DNA from 2 places in the Janthinobacterium sp. EB271-G4-3-2 genome. Region 1 is predicted to be linked to the other one. Evidence: predicted binding sites of a transcription regulator. Region 1 holds the regulator's gene; the other holds the start of a gene.
What was found. Region 1 encodes NrdR, which represses ribonucleotide reductase genes. Its sites were predicted from a motif close to CACNANATNTNGTG; they were not measured.
Positions count from the first base shown of each region.

Region 2: the regulator NrdR is predicted to act here: its motif matches at 2,238-2,251, upstream of IGS55_RS12965 (ribonucleoside triphosphate reductase).

Region 1 is NZ_JACYMG010000009.1:256,153-260,252, reverse strand. It holds ZMP/ZTP riboswitch at 122-246, shown strand; gene glyA (serine hydroxymethyltransferase) at 358-1,605, shown strand; gene nrdR (transcriptional regulator NrdR) at 1,749-2,210, shown strand; gene pilV (type IV pilus modification protein PilV) at 2,441-3,010, shown strand; gene IGS55_RS19720 (PilW family protein) at 3,007-3,975, shown strand; gene IGS55_RS19715 (pilus assembly PilX family protein) at 3,988-4,100, shown strand, end outside.
Region 2 is NZ_JACYMG010000005.1:168,990-173,089, forward strand. It holds gene IGS55_RS12960 (anaerobic ribonucleoside-triphosphate reductase activating protein) at 1-256, opposite strand, end outside; gene nrdD (anaerobic ribonucleoside-triphosphate reductase) at 249-446, opposite strand; gene IGS55_RS12965 (ribonucleoside triphosphate reductase) at 443-2,191, opposite strand; gene IGS55_RS12970 (hypothetical protein) at 2,310-2,726, opposite strand; gene ubiU (ubiquinone anaerobic biosynthesis protein UbiU) at 2,889-3,926, shown strand; gene ubiV (ubiquinone anaerobic biosynthesis protein UbiV) at 4,053-4,100, shown strand, end outside.

The DNA of each region.
Region 1 (4,100 bases):
CCGCAGGCATGCTCCGGGCGGCCTGTGGCCGTGTCCGGGCTGCGGTGGCGCGCGGCGATTATAGCCGCACGGTTGCATTCCTTGCTCAATTTCGGCACTTAACTTACAATTTGCATTCCATTACGTCTCACGTGACTGGCGAAAAGTCGGGCGATCTCCATGGATGGCGGTCGGCAAACCGGCGAAAGGTGGGCACCCACCGGGAAACGTGAGATTTTTCATCAGCCGTTCGCCTGGGTAGCCACTATGGAAAAGCACGAAGAGGCTGCCTGTCCAATGTTGTTATTCACTTAACGCCGGCTCCCCTCATTCGATCCAATCTGCCAGTACAAGCACCCTCATACTTGGAGTTTTTACATGTTTGCAAAAGATCACACCCTCGCCAACGTCGATCCTGAATTGTTCGCCGTCATTCAAAAAGAGAACACGCGCCAGCACGATCACATCGAACTGATCGCGTCGGAGAACTACACGTCGCCAGCCGTAATGGAAGCGCAAGGCTCGCAGCTGACGAACAAGTACGCCGAAGGTTATCCAGGCAAGCGCTACTACGGTGGCTGCGAATACGTCGACGTGGCCGAGCAACTGGCCATCGACCGTGTCAAGCAGCTGTTCGGCGCCGAATGCGCGAACGTGCAGCCGAACTCCGGCTCGCAAGCGAACCAGGGCGTGTTCTTTGCCATGTTGAAACCAGGCGACCTGATCATGGGTATGTCGCTGGCCGAAGGCGGCCACCTGACCCACGGCATGCCGCTGAACATGTCCGGCAAATGGTTTGATGTCGTGTCCTACGGTTTGACGGCGGAAGAAGACATCGACTACGAGGCAATGGAGCGCCTGGCGCGCGAACGCAAGCCGAAATTGATCATCGCCGGCGCGTCCGCATTCTCGAAAAAGATCGACTTCGAACGCTTCGGCAAGATCGCCAAGGAAGTTGGCGCCTACTTCATGGTCGACATGGCCCACTACGCCGGCCTGATCGCCGCCGGCCTGTACCCGAACCCGGTGCCGTTCGCCGACTTCGTCACATCGACCACGCACAAATCGTTGCGCGGCCCGCGCGGCGGCATCATCCTGATGAAGGCCGAACACGAAAAAGCCATCAATTCGGCCATCTTCCCTGGTATCCAGGGCGGCCCGCTGATGCACGTGATCGCCGGCAAGGCCGTCGCCTTCAAGGAAGCACTGAGCCCTGAATTCGTCGAATACCAGAAGCAAGTGATCAAGAACGCCGACGTGCTGGCGAAAACCCTGATCAAGCGCGGCCTGCGCATCGTGTCCGGTGGCACCGAATCGCACGTCATGCTGGTCGACCTGCGCGCCAAGAACCTGACGGGCAAGGAAGCCGAAGCCATCCTCGGTTCCGCGCACATCACCTGCAACAAGAACGGCATCCCGAACGACCCGCAAAAACCATTCGTCACCTCGGGCATCCGCCTGGGCAGCCCGGCGATGACGACGCGCGGTTTCAAGGAAGCGCAAGCGGAAGAAGTGGGCAACCTGATCGCCGACGTGCTGGACAATCCGCATGACGCCGCCATCATCGAGCGCGTGAAAGCGGCCGTGAAAGTACTGGCCGACGCGCACCCTGTGTACGCCGCATAATAATTTGTCCAGAATGTGTCATACGGAGTAAGATTCTGTATGACACATTCCTTCGTGCCCAAGGGCGCCCGGAGTGATTCGGGCGCCCTTTGTACAAGGGCGGCGATTTCCCGTAATTATTACTATAAAGTTGTAGCCAGCCCATGAAATGTCCATTTTGCCAGCACGGCGACACCCAGGTTCTCGATACGCGCGTATCGGAGGAAGGGGATGCCATTCGGCGCCGCCGCCGCTGCGGCAAATGCGACAAGCGTTTTACCACGTACGAACGGATTGAACTTATCATGCCGGCCGTCGTCAAAAAGAATGGCAGCCGGACGGAGTTCGCTGCGGATAAGTTGCGCGGCAGTCTGATGCTGGCCTTGCGCAAGCGTCCCGTTGCGGCCGCCTCGGTGGATACGGCCATCGCGTCCATCCAGGAAAAGCTGCTGACCAGCGGCTTGCGTGAAGTCGATTCCGGCTATATCGGCGAACTCGTCATGCAAGAATTGAAGCGCCTCGACAAGATCGCCTACATCCGCTTCGCTTCCGTCTACAAGAATTTCGAAGATCTGGCCGAATTCCAGGATGCGATCGCCGAAGTGGGGCAGGCGCGCAAGCCCTGACGTCCACCTTGTTGAAGGCGGGGCTGGTCATGCGCCCCATGTTCACCACACCAGCGTTCGCCTGGCAAGCGGCCTGATCAATCCCACCGCTGTTCTTCCCATCTTATTGCCGTGTTGTTTGCGCCAGCGCAGACCCGGCTTTTTGCGCGCGCCTATCTTGTAGCTGGGCCGCCTGTTCCTGCGACTCTTTCTGCGGAAGGGAGTAGCGCATGCGCAAGGGCGGTCACACTATGTTTTCTGCCGGTGGCAGCAGCCTCGTCGAGGTGCTCGTGTCGCTGCTGCTGTTGGCGCTGGGTCTGCTGGGCGCCAGCATCCTGCAATTGCACTCGCTGCGCGCCCGCCACGAGTCGGCGCTGTTGTCGGCGGGCGTGCAACTGGCTGCCGGCATGGCCGAACGCATGCGCGCGAACAGCGTGCTCATGAATGGCCCCGATACGGGCAATCCCTACCTGAACGTGGCCTACGCGGCGGCGGACGACGCCGAAGCAGGCGGCGGTGCGCCTGACTGCTTCGGCGCCACTGTCTGCAGCGCGGCCGACCTGGCGCAATTCGATATCGCCGAATGGAAGCAGCGGCTGCATGCGGCCTTGCCCGGCGCGCGCCTGCATATCTGCCGCGACACTTCCGCATGGGATGCCGCCGCCCAAGGCTTGCAGTGGGCGTGCAGCGGCGGCAAGGGCGCACCCATCGTCATCAAGCTGGGCTGGCGCGCCCGCTTGCCCGATGGCTCGCCCGCCGTGGATGCGGCAGGCGAGTCGCTGCCCAGGCTGGCATTCCAGCTGGGCGGAGGCGGTGCATGAGCGAGGTCCTGTATCGGCATCGCGGCATGAGCCTGGTCGAATTGCTGGTGGCCCTGTCGCTGGGTGCGCTGTTGATGCTGGCCGCCGGTAGCGTATTGCTGGCGGCCAGCGGCGGTTATGGCGACCAGTCCGCCAGTGCGCGGCTCGATGACAACGGCCGCTATGCGCTCGACACCGTCGCCCGCGCCGTGCGCCAGACGGCGTACGTGAACTGGGACAGCAGCGCCGCGCCCGTCGCCCATGCCGATGACGACAGCGCGAATGTGGCCGGGCTCGATGCGCGCAGCCTGGGCAAGAACAGCGAGGGCATCAGCCAGGCTTTGCCCGGCGCCCTGCATGGCAGCGACGTGCTGGCCCTGCGCTATTACGGCGCCGGCAAGGAAGAGGGCGGCGACGGCTCCGTGCTCAATTGCGCGGGCTTCGGCGTGGGTGCCGCGCAAACGGAGGCGCAGCGGGGCTGGAGCATTTTCTATGTGGCGCAAGGTGCCGATGGCGAGGGCGAGTTGCGCTGCAAATACCGTGGCGAGAACGGCTGGGGCGCGGACGCCATCATCCGTGGCGTCGACGCTTTCCAGGTCCTGTATGGCCTCGACACGGATACGCCGCCCGATGGCGTGGCGAACCAGTATGTCAACGCCAGCGCGCTTGAGGCCTACGATGCGGCGCTGGTGCTGGAGGGGGCGGATGCGGCCGCGCGCCAGCGCGATCTGCACCGGCGCACGCACTGGAAGCGCGTGGCCAGCGTGCGCGTGGCCCTGTTGCTGCATGGCGAGGCGGGCCAGGCGGACAAGATGACGGAACTGGGGCCGGCGCAGTTCGACCTGTTCGGCAAGGCATATGCCGAGGCGCACGGCGCCGGCGACACGGGCGTGCGCATCGCGCGCGCCTCCTTGCCCGCCGCGACGCGCTCGCGGCCGCGGCAACTGGTGCAGACGAGCATCATGCTGCGCAACGGGCCGGCCTAGGCGGGCGGCGCGATGGCAGGCAGGGGCATCCGCCGTTGCGAACCGTGGTGCCCAACTTGCGTACGCCACGGTGGCGCCACCCTCGTGTATGTGCTGTGCCTGCTGGTGATTATCTTGTTGCTGGG
Region 2 (4,100 bases), on a different contig from region 1:
CGCGCGCCAGCGCCGGATCCATGCACGCTTCGCCGCCGCTGAAGACGACGGCGTCGACCAGGCCGACGCGGCGGCGCAGCCAGGTCAGTACGTCCTGCCAGGGCATGGCGCCTTCCGGCGTGCGCGCCTGCAGGTGCGGATTGTGGCAATAGCCGCAGCGCCAGGGGCAGCCCTGCACGAAGACCACGGCCGCCAGCTTGCCCGGATAGTCGTTGGCGGAAAAGGGCGTCAGGCCGCCCACTTTCAACTCAGCCATGGCAGGCGGGCTGGCCTACCAGGGCGCTCGCTTCCGTAAAATACCGGCGCTCGTGGAATTCGCCCTGCTTGCCGATGTTGAACGAGGCGACGGGACGGTGGTAGCCCATCACGCGCGTCCAGATTTCGCAGCGCTGGCGTTCCGTATCGAGCAGGGTGATGGCGGGAGTGAAGTCGGGACGTGCGTTCATGGCGTTTCCTTGAGTGGGTGGGCGAGATCGGACTGCTTGCGGGCGATCAGTTCCGCGTCGCAGGTGGGACAGAATTCATGTTTGCCGGCCAGGTAGCCGTGGCGCGGGCAGATGGAAAACGTGGGCGTGACGGTGATGTAGGGCAGCGAGAAGCGGCTCAGCGCGCGTTTCACCAGCTCGCGGCAGGCGTTCGCGTCGGACAGCGCTTCCGTCATGTACAGGTGCAGCACCGTGCCGCCCGTGTACTTGCGCTGCAGCGCGTCCTGCAATTCCAGCGCTTCGAACGGGTCGTCGGTATGGCCGACGGGCAGCTGCGACGAATTCGTGTAATACGGATTGTCGACCGTGCCCGCCTGCAGGATGGCGGGATAGCGCTTGCGGTCTTCGCGGGCGAAGCGGTACGTCGTGCCTTCGGCCGGCGTCGCTTCCAGGTTGTACATATGGCCCGTCTCTTCCTGGAACTGCACCATGCGCGCGCGCACGTGGTCGAGCAGGCGCACGGCCAGCGCATGGCCTTCCGGCGCCGTGATGTCGTAAGCGTTGCCGCTGAAGTTGCGGATCATCTCGTTGATGCCGTTCACGCCCAGGGTGGAAAAGTGATTGCGCAGGGTACCCAGGTAGCGTTTCGTGTACGGGAACAGGCCTTGCTGCATCAGTTCCTCGATGGTGCGGCGCTTGATTTCCAGGCTGGTCTTGCCCAGTTCCAGCAGGCGGTCCAGGTCCGCCATCAACGCTGGCTCGTCGCCGCGCCACAAGTGGCCCAGGCGCGCGCAGTTGATGGTGACCACGCCCAAGGAACCCGTCTGCTCGGCGGAACCGAACAGGCCATTGCCCCGTTTGAGCAGCTCGCGCAAGTCCAGCTGCAAGCGGCAGCACATGGAACGTATCATGTTCGGCTTGAGTTCCGAATTGATGAAGTTCTGGAAGTAGGGCAGGCCGTAGCGGGCCGTCATCTCGAACAGGCGTTCCGCGTTGTCGCTATGCCAGTCGAAGTCCTCGGTGATGTTGTAGGTGGGGATGGGGAAGGTGAAGACCCGGCCCTTGGCGTCGCCCGCCATCATGATCTCGATATAGGCGCGGTTGATCATGTCCATTTCCGCCTGCAGCTCGCCATAGCTGAAGTCCATTTCCTGGCCGGCGATGACGGGAATCTGCTCGCGCAAATCGTCCGGGCAGACCCAGTCGAAAGTGAGGTTGGTGAACGGCGTCTGCGTGCCCCAGCGCGATGGCACGTTGAGGTTGAAGATCAGCTCCTGCATGTACTGGCGTACGTCTTCGTAGCGCAGGCTGTCCTTGCGGATGTAGGGCGCCATGTAAGTGTCGAAGGAGCTGAACGCCTGCGCGCCCGCCCACTCGTTTTGCAGGGTGCCGAGGAAATTGACGATCTGGCCAATGGCGCTCGACATGTGTTTCGGCGGACCCGATTCGATCTTGCCCGGCACGCCATTCAAGCCTTCGTGCAGCAGGGTACGCAGCGACCAGCCGGCGCAATAGCCGGCCAGCATGTCGAGATCGTGGATGTGCAGCGCCGCTTCGCGGTGCGCCGCGCCCACTTCCGGCGGATACACCTGGTCCAGCCAGTAGTTGGCGATGACCTTGCCCGACACGTTGAGTATCAGACCGCCCAGCGAGTAACCCTGGTTGGCGTTGGCGTTGACACGCCAGTCGCGCCGGTCCAGGTATTCATTGATGGACGCGGCGACATCGACCTGGCCGCGCGTGGATGGAACTGCATTTGTCGTCATGAAACCTCCAATAAACACAACATGCGGTGTTTTTATGGAGATTAATCACTAAATATAGTGGCGTCAAAGGGCGCGTGCAGTTGCGTGACGAATCCTTGATGCAGGTGAAGAAAGCGCGTCAGCGGCTTTTTTTCACGCGGCCCAGGCGCGGGATGAAGCAGCTCAGGCCAAAGTACATGGCGCCGCAGACGGCGATGCTGACGACGGAGGCGGGCAGCACGTGCGCCCAGATTTCCCGTGCCGAGAAGGTGCTCCAGCTGGCCACGCGCGCGTCGAACGTGACGTAGTTCGCCAGCAGCCAGTACGCGGCCAGCAGGCCCGTGCAGATGCCGGCCTGGCGCAGCACGGGCATGGCGCGGCGCGCGAAGACGGCTTGCAGGAACAGCAGCAGCACGCCGGCCCAGACGCCCAGCGCCTCGGGCGAGAGCACGGAGAGCGCCCCGGCGTCGTAGCCGTCGGCGGGCGAAGCCCACTGTATTTGCAGCACGGTGAGGAATAGGGTGAGCAGGAATAGCAGCAGCGGTTTGCGGGGCATGGCGGGCAATCGGTGAGGGAGAAAAGTGGGGCATTTTACAGCCAGGTCAAGCAAGTTGAACGCGCGCCGGCCATGCATGCATTCCTTCACCTGCGTCAAGGACTGGGCGGTATGGGCGGGGCTATAGTCTGCACCCTGAGCCGATACAGGACTGTGAACACCATGATGCTTGAATCAACCACCGCCACCCGCGTGGCCGGACCGCTGGAACTGGTCTGCCCCGCCGGCAGCCTGCCTGCCCTGAAGGCGGCCATCGACAATGGCGCCGATACCGTTTACCTGGGTTTTCGCGACGCCACCAATGCGCGCAATTTCGCCGGCCTCAATTTCGACGAGAAGGCCATCGCCGAGGGCGTGCGCTACGCCCACCAATATGGACGCAAGGTGCTGCTGGCGCTGAACACCTATCCGCAGCCGCATAACTGGGCCGTGTGGCGCAGCGCCATCGACCGCGCCGCGCAGGCCGGCATCGACGCCATGATCGTGGCAGATCCCGGCCTGATGGCGTATGCAAGCGAGCACCACCCGCAGCTGCGTTTGCACCTGTCCGTGCAGGGTTCGGCCACCAACTACGAAGCGATCAATTTTTACCATGAACACTTCGGCATCGCCCGCGCCGTGCTGCCGCGCGTGCTGTCGATGGCGCAGGTCGAGCAACTGATCGCCAAGACGGAAGTCGAGATCGAGGTCTTCGGCTTCGGCAGCCTGTGCGTGATGGTCGAAGGGCGCTGCGCGCTGTCGTCGTATGCGACGGGCGAGGCGCCGAACACGCACGGCGTGTGCTCGCCGGCGAAATCCGTGCGCTGGCTGGAAACGCCGAACGGCCTCGAATCGCGCCTGAACGGCGTGCTGATCGACCGCTACGCACCGGGCGAAAACGCCAGCTATCCGACCCTGTGCAAGGGGCGTTTCGAAGTCAACGACGAAGAGTATTACGCGATCGAGGAGCCGGCCAGCCTGAATACGCTGGCGCTGCTGCCGCAGCTGATCGCCATGGGCGTGCGCGCCGTGAAGATCGAAGGACGCCAGCGCAGCCCCGCCTACGTGGCGCAGGTGACGCGCGTGTGGCGCGAAGCGATCGACGCCTGCCGCGAAGGCAACGCGCGCTATGCCGTCAAGCCGGCCTGGATGGCGTCCATGGACAAGCTGGCCGAAGGCCAGCAGCACACCCTCGGCGCTTACCATAGATCTTGGAAATAGCAAAACCTACTGCGCGTCCCGGGGCGTGGCCTGCGATGCTCGCTGTGCTCTAGCTCAGCTGCGCTTCTCGGCCGCGCCGCGAACCGCTCGCTACGGTTTTGTCAACTAAAAAATAATGGAAAAGACATGTTAAAACTCTCTTTGGGCCCCTTGCTCTACTACTGGCCGCGCGCC